2 regions of the Microbacterium insulae genome follow, and region 2 is predicted to be linked to the other one. Evidence: predicted binding sites of a transcription regulator. Region 2 holds the regulator's gene; the other holds the start of a gene.

Region 1 (3,404 bases), 1.4 Mb from region 2:
GGTGTTGCGGAAGTCCACCGTGCGACCCTGGCCGTCGGTGAGCCGACCGTCGTCGAGCACCTGCAGCAGCAGGTTGAACACGTCGGGGTGCGCCTTCTCGATCTCGTCGAACAGCACGATCGAGTACGGGTTGCGCCGCACGCGCTCGGTGAGCTGCCCGGCCTCGTCGTACCCGACGTATCCCGGAGGAGCCCCGACGAGGCGCGACACGGTGTGGCGCTCGCCGAACTCGCTCATGTCGAAGCGGATGACGGCGCCGTCGTCGTCGAACAGCGACGCCGCGAGCGCCTTCGCGAGCTCGGTCTTGCCGACACCCGTCGGGCCGAGGAACAGGAACGAGCCGACCGGCCTGCGCGCGTCGCCCATGCCGGTGCGGTTGCGGCGGACGGCCTTGGCGACCGCGGCGACGGCGTCATCCTGCCCGATGACCCGGTCGTGCAGCTCGTCCTCCAGCTGCGCGAGGCGCTCCCGCTCGGTCTCGGTCAGACGGTTCACCGGGATGCCGGTGGCCCGGCTGATCACCGCGGCGATCTCGGGCTCGCCCACGATCGCCTCGCCGCGGGCCGCGGCACCCGATGCGGTCGCGTCGTCGAGGCGCGCCTGGACCGCGGCGATCCGATCGCGGATGCGCGAGGCCTCCTCGTAGTGCTCGGCCGACACGGCGGCGTTCTTGTCGGCCTCGAGGGTCGCGAGCTCCTCCAGCAGACCACTCACGTCGACCTTCGCGCCGAGTCGCAGCCGCAGCCGCGCGCCGGCCTGATCGATGAGGTCGATCGCCTTGTCGGGCAGCACGCGCTCGGTCAGGTACCGATCGCTGAGCTCGACGGCGGCCCGGATGGCGTCGTCGGTGTAGACGATGCCGTGGTGCTCCTCGTAGGCGGGCTTGAGCCCCTGGAGGATCAGCACGGCGTCCGCCACCGTCGGCTCGCCGACCCGGACGGGCTGGAACCGGCGCTCGAGGGCGGGGTCCTTCTCGACGACGCGGTACTCCTTGAGCGTCGTCGCGCCGACGAGGTGCAGCTCACCGCGCGCGAGGCGCGGCTTGAGGATGTTCCCGGCGTCCATGCCGCCGTCTCCGGCGCCGCCCGCGCCGACCACGGTGTGGACCTCGTCGATGAAGATCACCAGCTCGCCGCGGTGCGCGGCGATCTCGTCCATCGTCTTGGTGAGGCGCTCCTCGAAGTCGCCGCGGTAGCGGGTGCCGGCGAGCATGGCGGGGAGATCCAGCGCGATCACGCGCTTGCCGAGCAGCTGCTCGGGCACGGCGCCGTCGACGATGGCCTGGGCCAGCCCCTCGACGATCGCGGTCTTGCCGACGCCCGCCTCCCCGACCAGCACGGGGTTGTTCTTCGTGCGGCGGCTGAGGATCTCGATGGTCTGCTCGATCTCGTCGGCGCGGCCGATGACCGGGTCCAGAGCGCCCTCGAGGGCACGGGCGGTGAGGTCGGTCCCGTAGGTGTCGAGCATCGGGGTCGCCGATGCCGCGGCATCCGCCTGCTCCTGCGTCGCCGGCGCGGCGCCGGCGGTCACGGTCTCGCGCAGCCCCTGAGTGAGAGCCTCCGCGGTGACTCCGGCCCGCGCGAGCACCTGGCCCGCCGGGGTGTCCTGCGCGAGCACGAGTGCGAAGAAGAGGTGCTCGGGGTCGACGTAGGTCGACCCTGAAGAGCGCGCGACCTGGAAGGCGTGGAACAGCGCGCGCTGCACCGACGGGGTGATGACCGCACCGTCGACGTCGGCGGGGTCGGATGCCGCGGGCAGGCGCTCGTCGGTCGCGCGAAGGATCGCGCGGGGGTCGGCGCCGATGTGCTCGACCGCGTCGCGGGCGGGTGCCTCGTCGACGAGGATCCGCAGCAGGTGGAGCGCGTCGAGCTCGCGCTGTCCGCGCTCGAGGGCGAAGCGCCCGGCACGCTGAAGGAGCTCCTGCGTGCGCGCTCCGAGGAAGCGACTGAGGTCGATCGACCGCTCCGCGCGCGCTCGCTCGCCCGCCAGGTAACGAGCGAGGAACTCGTCGAACGAGCTTCCGGTGTCGTCGGCGGAGGGGGTGAAGTCTTCGGGCATTCGGTTTCTCTCCTGAGAACTTGAGTGGAGTCGTGTCAAGTTTACGAACTTGAGCACAGCCGTATCAACTTAAACGGTCGATCGTCGGGCGTATTCCCAGACCCCGGGGACCGTTCCGTGCCGGCGGTTCCGCGGGCGGTAATCTCGATCCACCGTCCCGACAGGATCCGCACCATGCCCCACCCCCGCCCTGACTCCGCTGCCGGCCCCGTGGCGATCGTGCAGCCCGCACCGCCCGAGATCGACGAGGCGGCCGCCGCGCAGATCGCGCGCGATCACTGGGGCATCGCGGCGACCGCTCGGACGCTGGGCAGTCATCAGGACCGCAACTTCCTGCTCACACCGGCGCACGGCGACCGGCTGCTGCTCAAGATCGCCAACCCGAGCGTCTCGGCCGCCGAGCTGGAGGCGCAGTCCGCCGCCGCGGCCCTGCTGGCCGAGCAGGCGGGATGCCGCGCCCCGCGAGCCATCGCCCCCACGGGCGGCGCGACCGCCGTGCGCCTCGACCTCGACGGCGTCCGGGTGCATGCCCGCCTCCTGGAGTTCCTCGCGGGTCGCACACTGTCCGGTCACCTGCCGCCGCGGGTCGTCGAGGAGATGGGCTCCCTGGCCGCCCGCGTCGCCCTCGCGCTGGACGGACTCGACGCCCCCGGGGCGGAGCGCGTCCACCAGTGGGATCTGCGGTATGCGCGCACCGTCCTGGACGAACTGCTGCCCCACATCGCCGACGACCCCCTGCGAGCGCGCGTGACGGATGCCGCGGCATCCGCGTGGTCCGTCATCGAGGATCTGGGCGACCGCCTCCCGGTGCAGTTCATCCACGGCGACCTCACCGACGACAACGTCGTCACCGCCGACCCCGTCACGCGGCTGCCAGACGGCGTGATCGACCTCGGCGACCTCAACCGCACGTGGACGGTCGGCGAACTGGCGATCACCGTCTCGTCGCTGCTGCACCACGACGGCGTCGACCTTCGCGCCGCGATGCGCGCCGTGTCGGCCTACGACCGGGTGCGGCCGCTCGGAGACCCGGAGGTCGCGGCCCTCTGGCCTCTGGTCGTGGTGCGGGCGGCCACGCTCGTGGCGAGCGCGCACCACGTGCTGGCGACCGACCCGGGCAACGCGTACGCGGCGGGCAACCTCGAGCACGAGCTCGCGATCCTCGACGCGGCGACCTCCGTGCCGCTCGCGGTGGCGACGGCGCTCGTGTCCGACGCGACAGGGCGTGCGATCGCATCGCTCGGCCTCCCGCCCGCGGCGCCCCTGCTGCCCGGGCTCGATTCGCAGGACGTCGCGGTCGCCGACCTCACCCCCACGAGCCCCGCCCTCGACGCGGGGCGGTGGCT
Region 2 (3,404 bases):
GCGGCGACGCGCACGTGTCGAACTTCGGTCTGTTCGCCTCGCCGCAGCGCACGCTCGTGTTCGACCTCAACGACTTCGACGAGGCGGCATGGGCCCCGTGGGAGTGGGACGTCAAGCGCCTCGTCACGAGCATCGTCATCGCCGGTCAGTCGACCGATCGCGACGAGGCAGTCGTGAGGGATGCCGCGCTCGGCGCCGTGCGCACGTACGCCCGAGCCCTGCTGAACGGCGCGAAGCGCAGCCCGCTCAAGCGCTACTACGACCACTTCGACGCCGACGCCGCGGCGGACTCCCTCGACCCCGAGTCCGCCGACGCGCTCCACCAGGCTGTGAAGGACGCCGAGAAGCGCACGGCGAACCGCGCGGTCCGTAAGCTGACGACGCGCGAGGAGTCGGGCCGCCTCGTCTTCACCGAGCTGCCGCCGACGATGACGCACGTCGACCCGCGCATCGAGGAGCGCATCAACGACTACATCGCGGTGTACCAGCAGTCGGCGAACGTCGACATCCGCGTGCTGCTGCAGAAGTACCACGTGTCGGACATCGCGCGCCGGGTCGTCGGCGTGGGGAGCGTCGGCACGCGGTGCTACCTCATCGCGCTGTCCGACGGCGACGGGAACGCCCTGCTCCTCCAGGCGAAGGAGGCGGGGCAGAGCGTCCTCATCGAGTACGGCGGCGTCGAGCAGCCCGAGGCCGCCAGCCGCTACATCGCCGCGCACGGCGAGGGCGGGCGGGTCGTGGCCATGCAGCGGGTGCTCCAGGCGGTGTCCGACCCGTTCCTCGGGCACCTCACCGGGCCACCGGCGGAGGGAGGCCCGGACCGCTCCTTCTACGTGCGTCAGTTCCACGACAAGAAGGGCGGGTTCGACATGGACACGCTCGAGGACCCGGCGTTCCGGTGGTACGCGGACGCGTGCGCCTCGACGCTCGCGCGGGCGCACGGCCAGTCGCCGACCGCCTCCGTCGTCGCGGGCTACGTCGGGCGCGGCCGCGTCGTGGGCGAAGCGATCCTCGAGTGGTCGTACGCGTACGCCGACCTCTCCCGGGCCGACTGGGAGCTCTTCCGCCGCCACCGCGGCATCGACGCGGGGTGATCGAGGCCGCGTGCCTCGCGTCGAGAACCCACGATCTCGCCGAGGACGCACCCTGCCGACGTCGGGGGCGTGGTCGCTCGGCGATAACACACGATCTCGGCGTGCCCGCCCCCGGCTCGGCGCCGGGAACGGGTCAAGGCTGCGCGTCGAGCCACGCCTGCGCGACGCGTTTCGGGGCGCGCAGGAGCCACGCGTCCGTGATCACCTCGCGGAGGTGCTCCTCCTCGATCGCGTCGAGCCGCACGAGCACGGCCGGGAACCCGTCGAAGTGCGGGATCGTGAAGAAGGCGTCGGGGTAGGTCTCCAGCAGCGCGTCCTTGACGTCGAGCCCGTCGGTGCGCACGCCGATCACGACGCCGTCGGGCCATGATCGTCCGAGCTTCTCCAGCGCCGCGAGGTCGGTCGCCGCCGGACCGCGCTCCCAGGCGAAGGCACCGGCTGCGGTGCGCCAGGTCGCACCCCCGCGATGGCCGTCGATCCGTTCGATGACACCCGGGAGCGCCATCGCGCACGCGCGGACGTCGTCGAGGGTCGCCATGGGTTCATGGTGCCGGGGGGCGCGGCATCCCGCCACCCCTCTGCTCAGTGCTGGGGTGCGCTCGCCGCGGGGTCCGCGTCGGAGTCCCCGCGCTCGAGCTGGTGACGCGGACGCCACACGACGAGCTCGGTCGCGCGCCGTACGCGCGTTCCGCTGCGCAGCGTCACGACCGAACCGGTCGCGCCGGCGGCGAAGACCCGTGCGCCGGGGCGCCGCTCGAGCTCGATGCGGACGCGCTCCTCGAGGTCGCGGACGCGTCCGTGGAGTTCGCGCACGCGGTCCTCGAGCTCGAGGATCCGCGCGATCGCGGGCAAGCCGATCCCCTCGGCCGACATCCGCGCGACCTCGCGCAGCTGCGACACGTGACGCAGCGAATAGCGGCGCGAGCCGCCGGGCGTGCGGGCGGGGACGACGAGCCCGAGCCGGTCGTACTGACGGAGGGTCTGCGGGTGCATGCCCGAGAGCTCGGCGGCGACGGCGATCGCGAAGATCGGCGCGTCGTCGTCGATGTCGTGCTGCTCGCCCATCACCCTCACATCCTCTTAGCCGCGCGCCTTCGACATGAGCTCGGCGCGCGGATTCTCCTTCGGCTCGAGCTCGTGGTACCGCTCGAGCGCCTCCCGCGCGGCGTCGTCGAGGTGCGACGGCACGGCGACCTGCACCTCGGCGAGGAGGTCGCCCGTGCCCTTCGACGTCTCGACCCCGCGACCCTTCACGCGCAGCACACGACCGGACGGCGTGCCGGGGGCCACGCGCAGCTTGACGGGGTCGCCGCCGAGCGTCGGCACCTCGATCGTCGCGCCGAGCGCCGCCTCGGTGAAGGTCACCGGAACGGTCACGCGCAGGTTGAGGCCGTCGCGCGTGAACACGGGATGCGGCCGCACGGTGACCTGCACGACGATGTCGCCGGTCTCGCCGCCGTCGGGCGACGGGCGCCCGCGTCCGCGCAGCCGGATCTTCTGGCCGTCGGCGACGCCGGCGGGGATCTTCACCTTGAACGGTTTTCCGTCTTCGCCCTGCAGGGTGATCGTCTCGCCCTTGGTCGCGGTGATGAAGTCGATCGTCGTCCGCGCGGTGACGTCGGCGCCGCGCGTCGGCCCACCGAACCCGCGGTAGCCGCCGGTCGACTGGCCGAACCGGCCCGAGCCGAAGCCCCCGCCCCGCTGCTGGTTGAACATCGAGAAGATGTCGTCGAAGTCCTCGGCCTGGTAGCGCGTGCCTCCGCCGCGACCCTGGTTGAACATGCTGAAGACGTCTTCGAAGCCGCCGTTGCCGCCCTGGCCGGCGGCGGTGAAGCGCGCCCCGGAGCCCATCGCCCGGATCTGGTCGTACTCCTTGCGCTGCTCCGCGTCGGAGAGCACCGAGTACGCCTCGCTGACCTCCTTGAACTTCGCCTCCGCCTTCGGATCCCCCGCATTGGAATCCGGGTGGTAGGTGCGCGCGAGCTTGCGGTAGGTCTTCTTGAGATCGGCGTCGGTGACGTCCTTGGACACCCCGAGGACCGAGTAGAAGTCCTTGTCGAACCAGTCCTGGCTGGCCATGGATGCTCCTCCCCGGTCTACTCGGCCGGCACCGCGACGACCACCTTGGCCGGGCGGAGCTCCACCGAGCCGAGACGGTAGCCCGTCTCGACGACTTCGAGGATCGTCGGGGCCTCGACGCCCGGGGTCGGGGCCTGGAAGATCGCCTCATGCTGCTGCGGGTCGAACAGCTCACCCGCGGCACCGTACGTGGTCAGCCCCATCCGTTCGGCGACGGCGCGGACCTTCTCG

Evidence for each region. Region 2 encodes HspR, which represses chaperone genes until heat shock. Its sites were predicted from a motif close to AAGTTGAGTCNNNNNGACTCAACTT; they were not measured.
Region 1: ACFQ0P_RS11705 (ATP-dependent Clp protease ATP-binding subunit) is a predicted target of HspR. The motif match lies at 2,076-2,100, and genes of this name have one in related genera.

The regions. Positions count from the first base shown of each region.
Region 1 is NZ_JBHTII010000001.1:2,502,663-2,506,066, reverse strand. Features, by position in the region: gene ACFQ0P_RS11705 (ATP-dependent Clp protease ATP-binding subunit) at 1-2,058, opposite strand, end outside; gene ACFQ0P_RS11700 (aminotransferase) at 2,233-3,404, shown strand, end outside.
Region 2 is NZ_JBHTII010000001.1:1,136,164-1,139,567, forward strand. Features, by position in the region: gene ACFQ0P_RS05380 (DUF2252 domain-containing protein) at 1-1,094, shown strand, start outside; gene ACFQ0P_RS05385 (MmcQ/YjbR family DNA-binding protein) at 1,228-1,632, opposite strand; gene ACFQ0P_RS05390 (heat shock protein transcriptional repressor HspR) at 1,677-2,159, opposite strand; gene ACFQ0P_RS05395 (DnaJ C-terminal domain-containing protein) at 2,175-3,173, opposite strand; gene ACFQ0P_RS05400 (nucleotide exchange factor GrpE) at 3,191-3,404, opposite strand, start outside.